2 regions of the Enterobacter sp. UNJFSC 003 genome follow, and region 1 is predicted to be linked to the other one. Evidence: predicted binding sites of a transcription regulator. Region 1 holds the regulator's gene; the other holds the start of a gene.
The links. Region 1 encodes CRP, which controls carbon source genes, mostly activating them, when cyclic AMP is high. Its sites were predicted from a motif close to ATGTGANNNNNNTCACAT; they were not measured.

Region 1 (5,019 bases):
CAACGAACCGGCGCTGCGTCTTGGCCGCAAGATCATCGAGGCGACCTTCGCTGAGCGCGTGCTGTTTATGAACTCGGGCACCGAAGCCAACGAAACCGCCTTCAAGCTTGCGCGCTATTATGCCTCCACGCGCCATAGCCCGTACAAAACCAAAATTATCGCCTTCCATAACGCCTTCCACGGTCGTTCCCTGTTTACCGTCTCCGTTGGCGGTCAGCCGAAGTATTCCGACGGTTTTGGCCCAAAACCTGCCGATATCATCCACGTACCGTTTAACGATCTGCATGCGGTGAAAGCGGTGATGGACGATCATACCTGCGCGGTGGTGGTCGAGCCGATTCAGGGGGAAGGTGGCGTAACGGCGGCAACCCCGGCGTTCCTGAAAGGGCTGCGCGAGCTGTGCGATGAGCATCAGGCGCTGCTGGTGTTTGATGAAGTTCAGAGCGGGATGGGGCGTACCGGCGATCTCTTCGCTTACATGCACTACGGCGTGACGCCGGATATTCTGACCAGCGCCAAAGCGCTTGGCGGCGGCTTCCCGGTAAGTGCGGTGCTGACCACTCAGGACATCGCTTCGGCGTTCCACGTGGGGTCGCATGGTTCTACCTATGGCGGTAACCCGTTGGCCTGCGCCATTGCCGGTGCGGCATTCGACATCATCAATACGCCGGAAGTGCTGAACGGTGTGAACGCGAAGCGCGAGCTGTTCGTGAAGCATTTGCAGCAGATAGATGACCAGTTCGACGTGTTCAGCGAGATCCGCGGCATGGGACTGTTGATAGGTGCTGAGCTGAAGCCGCAGTACAAAGGCCGCGCGCGCGATTTCCTGCATGCAGCGGCTCACGAAGGGGTGATGGTGCTTAATGCCGGGCCGGACGTGATGCGTTTTGCGCCATCGCTGGTGGTGGAAGAGAAAGATATCAAAGACGGGTTAGCTCGTTTTGCAGCGGCGGTCGCGAAGATCGTGAAAGGCTAATACTCGGTTCGCTTCAGCCGACGGGTTAACCAAATCCCGTGATGCGGACGCTGACGCCATGCCACTGATGAAATGGTGTGCATGGTGTTCAGATGCCCCAATATGCGCTGCAAATGCTGCTCCAGAGTGCTCATGGGGCCGTGGGTCAGCGTTTCAGGCGCTTCCAGAATGTTCGAATCTCCCGCCTCGCCCGGAGCGTCATACTCCAGACGCTGTTGACACCGCTGCAGGGCAATTTCACACGACTGCAAATAGCGCTGCGCCAGATCCGGCGTCAGCATGGTGTGCTCGCGCGCCAGCGTGGTCATGGCGTTGATATGCTCGACGATAAACTGACTGTGGGTAACCCAAAGCTTCATATCTGCCAGATAGTGCGCGTTAAACCCGGGTTCCTGCATCGCCTGGTTCAGCGAGTTAAACAGGGCGTTATGCGCCTGGTTGACCTTCATCCGCTGATACGCCAGCGGCGAGGGCTGCGGATCGTCGCTCAGGATCAGGCGTATGGCCTGCTGGTCCGCTTCCAGCGCATCGTGGGCGTTCTGCCTTAACAGCCCACTCTGCCACTGCGGCCACAGCCAGACCATGCCGCCGAAGGCAATCAGACAGCCAATTAGCGTATCGACCAGTCGGGCGACAATAAACTGTTCGCCATTGAGCGTGAGCAACTGCAAGGTGTATACCGCCGTCACGGTAAAGCCCACCATCGCCCAGCCGTAATTTTTGCGAATAATCAGGTAGCTCACTACCGTAATTACCAGCATACCCGCCAGCGTATAGCCGTCCGGGACGTGGAAGTGCAGCGTCACACCCGCAATAATTAGCCCGGCCAACGTCCCGCCCGCCCGATGCAGAATACGAACCCGCGTGGCACCGTAGCCGTTTTGTGTGACAAACAGCACGGTCATTAATATCCAGTAGGGCTTCGGCAGATGCAGGGCCATCCCCATCAGGCTGGCGATACTGAGCATCACGCTAATCCGCGCGGCGTTGCGCAGCGCGGCAGATTTCAGGGAGAGGTAACTTTTCAGCGCAGGCAGAAGCGGCAGGCGTTTTTGTTTGTCGGCCATCAGGTCGCGGGGATAGAGCGGACGCTGCGTTCGCAAGACGCGCGCGATGCGGCTAAAGTGCCAGGCGGCAAACTGGCCGACCGGATTTTCCGCGTGCTGGCGCGCAATTTTTTCCAGCGCACCGAGCTGTTTTTCCATGTTAAAGCGCGTGGGGTAGCGATGATAGAGAATGTCATCCGCCAGCACGCGCAGGCGCGCCGACACGGTTTGCGCATTCCAGCGGATCACCGCTTCGGCGTGGCTTTGCTCGACCAGCTTTTGCACCTCCTGCGGATGATGCAGGCTAACGGAGATATGCTCCTGCAGATCCAGACCCACCTGGAAGGTGCGCAGTAGCCGTTTGTAATCATGATTCCGGTTGGCGGCGAGCATGTGCAGCTGCTGATAGCACTGGCTGATCAGATCGACCACTTTTTGCTGACGCGCGAGCAGCGGCGGTAGCGATTTTTCCGGGTCGGTATGCTGGGTGAGCAGGGTATATTTAGCGTCGCAATAGTCCGCAAGCTGCACGTAGAGCAGGCTCAGGGATTCGCGCAGCGGCTGCTCCCGCCACATCCAGAACCAGAACCAGTTAAACAGCCCGTACCACAGCGTGCCAAGGGCGTAGATCAGCAGCGGTTCCCATACCGGCATATTCCCAGCAAGGCTCAGCGTGAAGATGGCGGCAATGAGCGAGGCGGGAAGCAGGCGGGCATGCAGCGAGCTGATTTCGGCAGTCACGCCGAGGGTCATCGCCAGCACGGTTAATATCAGAGGGAGAGGAATGTCCCGGGCAAGCAACAGCTGCACGGCGAGGCTACATCCTGCAAACAGGCTGCCACCAATAATCAGGCGTTTGAAAAAGCGCTTATGCGGCGTGTCCAGACCGGCGATGTTGCAGCAGGCGGGCACGAGGGAAAACAGCAGACCCTGTTGCAGGTGTCCGAGGAGCAGACCTACGGCCACAGGAAGGCACAACACCAGCGTTTGTCGCAGTGCGTAGTTAACTTCCGGGTGATAAATCAGCCTGCGCCACATGGGGAATAGAGACAAAAACGGCGTGTCACCTTGCGATGACACGCCGTTTTACCGGAATTAACGGGTCCCGTAGACCACGATAGTTTTACCGTGGGCAGAGATCAGGTTCTGGTCTTCCAGCATTTTCAGGATACGACCCACTGTTTCACGGGAGCAACCGACGATCTGACCGATTTCCTGACGGGTAATTTTAATTTGCATGCCGTCCGGGTGGGTCATGGCGTCTGGCTGTTTCGCCAGGTTTAACAGTGTCTGCGCGATGCGACCGGTAACGTCCAGGAAGGCAAGGTTACCCACTTTCTCTGACGTGACCTGCAGACGGCGTGCCATCTGCGAAGAAAGACGCATCAGGATGTCAGGGTTAACCTGAATCAGCTGACGGAATTTCTTATAAGAAATTTCAGCGACTTCACATGCAGTTTTTGCACGAACCCAGGCGCTACGTTCCTGGCCCTCTTCAAACAGGCCCAGTTCACCGATGAAGTCGCCCTGGTTCAGATAAGAAAGGATCATCTCTTTCCCTTCTTCATCTTTGATCAGCACTGCCACCGAGCCTTTAACGATGTAATACAACGTTTCCGCTTTTTCACCCTGGTGAATCAGCGTGCTCTTCGATGGGTACTTATGAATGTGGCAATGAGACAAGAACCATTCGAGAGTCGGGTCTGTTTGCGGTTTGCCAAGCACCATGCGCGGTTATCCTCTGTTATAAGCTGTCACCAGAGCCATAAGATGCATCCGGACTCTGGGGTTGCAATCGAATTCTTACCCATACCCTGGGAAGTCGGCTGTCGTAACGTTTCGCAGCCAGTAAAGTTTGATGTCCTCTGCATACATGTGTAACGTCAATGTATTACTGTAGCATCCAGAGTGTTTTAGCATAGCTTTTGCCGCGTGTCTCCTGGTGTCTCGCTTCAGCATGATGCAGGTCGCCTTCCGTTGCGAGAATTGTAACGCACGCGTAATCTGTCACCAAAAATGCAACGTCGGAGTTATGTATATGCAAGCGCGTGTGAAATGGGTTGAAGGTTTAACGTTCCTGGGCGAGTCCGCTTCAGGACACCAGATTTTGATGGATGGTAACTCCGGTGACAAAGCGCCAAGCCCTATGGAAATGGTGCTGATGGCGGCGGGGGGATGCAGCGCGATCGACGTCGTTTCGATCCTGCAAAAAGGTCGTCATGATGTGACCGATTGCGAAGTTAAGCTCACGTCAGAACGTCGCGAAGAGGCGCCACGCCTGTTCACCCACATTAACCTGCACTTTATCGTTACCGGTAAAGAACTGAAGGATGCGGCGGTATCACGCGCGGTCGATCTGTCCGCGGAGAAGTACTGTTCGGTGGCGTTAATGCTGGAGAAAGCGGTGAACATTACGCATTCGTATGAAGTGATCGAGGCCTAATGAAGGGGCATCGTGCGTTCTGATGCCCCCACCCTAACCCTCTCCGTGTGGGAGAGGGAATAGGATCACGCGATCTGCTTACCTTCCATCAACCGCTGTACCAGCGGCGTCATGATTAATTCCATCGCCAGCACCATTTTTCCGCCCGGCACCACCAACGTATTCATGTGCGAAATAAACGAGCCCTGCAGCATCGCCAGCAGCCACGGGTAATCGATCCCTTCGAGATTGCGGAAATGAATCACCACAAAGCTCTCATCCAGAGAGGGTATCGTTTTGGCGGCGAACGGGTTGGAGGTGTCCACCGTGGGGACGCGCTGGAAGTTGATATGGGTGCGGGAGAACTGCGGCGTCAGGAAGTTAATGTAGTCTTCCATTGAGCGGACGACCGAATCCATCACCGCCTCGCGCGAGTGACCGCGTTCGCTGATGTCACGGGTCAGCTTCTGGATCCACTCAAGGTTAACAATCGGCACCACGCCCACCAGCAGATCCACATATTGCGCCACGTCGTGCTGAGGGGTCACCACGCCGCCGTGCAGCCCTTCGTAAAA
Region 2 (5,019 bases), on a different contig from region 1:
GGGCCCGCCACCACGGTAATCCCGCAGGCATCGGCACAAAGCTGGTTGAGCAGTTCGTTCTGGCAGCCGCCGCCGACGATATGCAGCCGGCTGAACGGTTTACCGCGCAGGTCGGCCAGCTCGCTCAGGATGTCGGCATACAGCAGGGCAAGGCTGTCGAAAATGCAGCGCGCCAGCTCGGCCGGGCGGGCGGGAACAGGCTGCCCGGCCTCGACGCAGGCAGCCTGGATCTCAGCGCTCATGTGCGCCGGGTTGATAAAGCGGTCGTCGTTGGGGTTGATCAGGAACGTGCAGGCCGTCAGCCTTTCGGTTTCTGCGATAAGCTCCGGCAGGTGGGTAATGTTCTGCTCTTTCAGCACCCGCTGGAGCAGCCACAGGCCCATGATGTTTTTCAGCACCCGGTAGCGGCCCTCTGCACCGCCCTCATTGGTGATATTTGCGGCCAGTGCGGCATCGCTGGTGTAGGGGGTTTTGCTCTCAAAGCCCATCAGAGACCAGGTGCCGGAGGAGAGGTAGGCTGCATCTCTATCCGCAAGTGGGGACGCAATCACCGCGCTGGCGGTGTCGTGGCTGGCCACGGCCACCACCGGAATAGTATTTCCCCGAGGGCAAATCCACTGACCGATCACATTACCCGGGTGGGTCGGCGTGCCAAACCAGGACGGCGAGGCGCCGGTCCAGTTCAGCAGATGTTCATCCCAATTATCGGAGTTAATGTTCACCAGCTGGGTAGTGGTCGCGTTGGTGTATTCCCAGTTCAGATTACCGGTCAGCCGGTAGCTGAAATAGTCAGGGATCAGCAGCGCGTGCGCCACGCGGGCGACCAGTTCCGGCTGCTGATCAACCAGCGCGCGCAGCTGGTAGAGCGTATTGAAGGGCAGAAATTGAATGCCGCTGCGCCCGTAAATCGCGTCTTTTCCAAGCTGGGCAATGGCGTGCGCCATCAGGCCATCGGTACGGTTATCGCGATACGAAACGGGCAGGCCAACGCGCTCGCCGCGGCTGTCCAGCAGCACGTAATCTACGCCCCATGTATCAATACCAATGCTGTCGATGAGAATGCCGTCATTGCAGACGTTGGTTAACCCGGTGCGGATCTCGGCCTCCAGACCGTCGATATCCCAGGCGTCAAAACCCGCCTGCTTTTGCAGGCTGTTAGCAAAACGGTGCATTTCACGAAGCGAAAGCGTGCGCTGGTTACAGTCCCAGGTAGCCAACATAACGCGGCCGCTGGATGCGCCTAAATCGACTGCCACACAATGGCGAAAAGTCATGGTCGGGTCCTTCTTTAAGTCATTAGCGGTGAGTGTAAGAAAGGGAAGAAAAAGCCACCTTCTCGCCACTGACAGACGAAATCCGGGGCTGGCAAGAAAGCAAAGGTGAACGTGAGGAAGTTCACAGTTTCCAGTAATGGCGGGGTTTGTGGGCAGTGTGACGCTTACCGCATTTCCCGATCTTTCCGCCCGTTTCTTAAAAAACGGACAGGTTTTGCGAGGTTTGCTGCCGAAAATTTAAGGTGAGTCTGAAAGGCCTTAATTACTATTTTGAGAACATTTCTCATTGGTGGGGCCGTTATGACCGTACTACACAGCGTGGATTTTTTTCCTTCGGGTGGTTCGCCTGTTGCAATTGAGCCGCGGCTCCCTCAGGCTGCGTTTCCAGAGCATCATCATGATTTTCATGAAATCGTGATTGTTGAACACGGGACGGGTATTCATGTGTTTAACGGCCAGCCGTACACCATCAGCGGCGGCACGGTGTGCTTTGTGCGCGATCACGATAGGCATTTGTATGAACATACCGACAACCTGTGCCTGACCAACGTGCTCTATCGTTCACCGGAAGCGTTCCAGTTCCTCTCGGGGCTGAACCAGCTGCTGCCGCAGGAGAAGGACGGGCATTACCCTTCGCACTGGCGGGTCAATCAGTCCACGCTTCAACAGGTGCGTCAGCTGATAAGCCAGATGGAGAAAAGCGAAGAGGGGCAAGAGACGCACGCGATTGCTACGCGCGAGCTGCTGTTTATGCAGCTGCTGGTGCTGCTGCGCCGCAGTAGCCTGCTGGAAGGGCTGGAAAATAACGATGCGCGGCTGACCCAGCTGATGGCCTGGCTGGAAGAGCACTTTGCCGAGGACGTCTGCTGGGAAACGCTGGCGGATGATTTTTTGCTGTCTCTGCGCACCCTGCATCGTCAGCTGAAACAACACACCGGACTCACGCCACAGCGCTACCTTAACCGCCTGCGTCTGATCAAAGCGCGCCATCTCCTGCGCCACACGGATGACAGCGTTACCGATATCGCTTATCGCTGTGGTTTTGGCGACAGTAACCACTTTTCGACCCTTTTTCGCCGGGAGTTTAGCTGGTCACCTCGCGATATTCGGCAGGGCAAAGATGCGTCACTTCAGTAACGCGAAGGTAATCACCGTTTTATTGCCGCAAAAAGGCTAATAATGTCAGGTTATTCGCCGTTGAGGTCGTGGTGTGGGAGCTCAGATAATTCTTCGCAAAGATGATTTTTTTGTCTCCGCCGCGCAGGCCGTCGCGGTGGCCGATCGCTATCCGCAAAACGTCTTTGCAGAGCACACCCATGAATTTTGCGAGCTGGTGCTGGTATGGCGAGGCAACGGCCTACACGTGCTCAACGACCGACCTTACCGCATTACGCGTGGTGACCTGTTTTACATCCGCGCCGAAGATAAACACGCCTACGCCTCGGTCCACGATCTGGTGTTGCAGAACGTCATTTACTGCCCGGACAGGCTCAAACTCAACGTTGACTGGGCGGCCAATATTCCCGGCTTTCACGTTGCGAAAAGTACCCCGCACTGGCGCCTTAGCAGTCACGGCATGGCGCAGGTGCGGCAGGTGATTTCTCAGCTGGAGCAGGAGAGCCAGAAGAGCGATCCCGTGGCTAATCAGATGGCGGAACTGCTTTTCGCGCAGCTGGTGATGACCCTTAAACGCTATCGTTATGCCCCCGATAACCCCTCCGCCACGGCTCAGGAGGTACTGCTGGATAAGCTGATCGCTACCCTGGCGGGCAGCCTGAACAAGAGCTTCGTGCTGGAGAAATTCTGCGAACAGGAGCAGTGCAGCGATCGCGCGTTGCGCCAGCAGTTTCGTACCCAGACCGGGATGACGGTGAATCATTATTTGCGCCAGCTGCGCATCTGCCACGCGCAGTATCTGCTGCAGCATACGGAGCTGATGGTCAGCGAGGTGGCGATGCGCTGTGGGTTTGAGGACAGTAACTACTTTTCGGTAGTCTTTAATCGCGAGGTGGGGATGACGCCGGTTCAGTGGCGTCATCGTAGTCGAAAAGCCGCGTAATCAGCTCGCCATGCCAAGGCCGACAATGTTGGCCGCAATAATAATCACCACGCAGCCCAGGCTCAGCACGCCTACCGGACGTCGCCCGGCGTTGTTCCACTCCTTCAGCACCAGCCCAACCAGCCCACCGCACAGCACATAGAAGCTCATGTGCAGCATCCAGCTCATGTAGTCATACTGCGCTGGAATGCTGGCGTGGCCCCAGGCGTAAAAAAAGAACTGCAGATACCACATCAGTCCGCCGAGTGCGGAGAGCAGCACGTTGGTAATGATGAGTGATTTTGCCAGCGAAAAGTCGGCTTTTACCGACAGATTCTTTACGTTTGCCAGACGAATGAAGCAAAAGCCAAGGTTAACCAGCGCACCGCCGCCCATGATCACCACATAGCTTGGCAGCGCAACGTACAGCGGGTCGACGCCCAGCGCGGCAGCCGCTTCATGCATCGGCTTGGCGGCGTTCATCGCAAATGACATACCGGCCGAGAAGATGCCGCACATCACCGCCAGCACCAGACCTTTCTTCAGGTTGAAGTCTTCAGCCTTGATGCCCATTTGACGCTCTTTGAGCTGCCCCGCGCGGGTGACAATCCCTACGCCGATAACGGCGACCAGTACGCCCAGCAGCGTCATACGCCCGCCTTCGGTGTTGATCAGCACGTCGAAGTTGCCGTTGAGAATCGGCGTCATCAGGGTGCCGACGATAAGCGTAATGCCGATCGCGATACCAATGCCCATCGACATACCGAGATAGCGCATGGTGAGGCCGTAGTTGATATTACCGATGCCCCACATTGCCCCAAACAGAAATACTGGCAGCAGGGTGGAGGCGCGGAAGGAGGAGAAATAGCCCCAGAAATCGGGCAGCAGCATGGCGCTAATGGTCCACGGCAAAATCAGCCATGACACCGTACCGCCGACGGACCACATGGTTTCCCATGACCAGTGTTTGACCTTTTTAAACGGGGCATAGAAACAGGCTGCACTGGCTGCGCCTATCAAATGCCAGAAAATACCCATCGTAATCGCATGATTCATTTTTACATCCTCATCGTTTTTATAGTCGGTGGCTTCCCGCCGACTTGATGAGTGTAAAAATTAGGCGGTTTGGGAACCTTCAGAAGGTTGCCGCACTTTCGTTTTGAATGGCAATCAGCACGTTAACCGCGTGAGCAGACTCACAATTCCTTCATTTCTCAAAAATCGAATAACCTTATAAAAACTACGGCATTGATAATCATTTTCAATATCATTTAATTAACTATAATGAACCAACTGCTTACGCGGCATTAACAGCTGTGCCGCCCGACAATAATGGAGAGGATTATGAGTTATACACTGCCATCCCTGCCGTATGCTTACGACGCACTGGAACCGCATTTCGACAAGCAGACGATGGAAATCCATCACACTAAACACCACCAGACCTATGTGAACAACGCGAACGCCGCGCTGGAAAGCCTGCCAGAGTTCGCTAACCTGTCTGCAGAAGAGCTGATCACCAAACTGGACCAGCTGCCAGCGGACAAAAAAACCGTTCTGCGCAACAATGCGGGCGGTCACGCTAACCACAGCCTGTTCTGGAAAGGCCTGAAAACCGGTACCACCCTGCAGGGCGACCTGAAAGCCGCTATCGAGCGTGATTTCGGTTCTGTAGACAACTTCAAAGCGGAATTCGAAAAAGCCGCT

Region 2: rhaS (HTH-type transcriptional activator RhaS) is a predicted target of CRP. The motif match lies at 1,430-1,447, and genes of this name have one in related genera.

What each region holds. Positions count from the first base shown of each region.
Region 1 is NZ_JBAKHK010000008.1:160,920-165,938, forward strand. It holds gene V5P19_RS17785 (aspartate aminotransferase family protein) at 1-976, shown strand, start outside; gene V5P19_RS17790 (YccS/YhfK family putative transporter) at 973-3,060, opposite strand; gene crp (cAMP-activated global transcriptional regulator CRP) at 3,118-3,750, opposite strand; gene V5P19_RS17800 (OsmC family protein) at 4,061-4,465, shown strand; gene V5P19_RS17805 (phosphoribulokinase) at 4,531-5,019, opposite strand, start outside.
Region 2 is NZ_JBAKHK010000011.1:50,824-55,842, reverse strand. It holds gene rhaB (rhamnulokinase) at 1-1,274, opposite strand, end outside; gene rhaS (HTH-type transcriptional activator RhaS) at 1,575-2,411, shown strand; gene rhaR (HTH-type transcriptional activator RhaR) at 2,485-3,333, shown strand; gene rhaT (L-rhamnose/proton symporter RhaT) at 3,334-4,368, opposite strand; gene sodA (superoxide dismutase [Mn]) at 4,657-5,019, shown strand, end outside.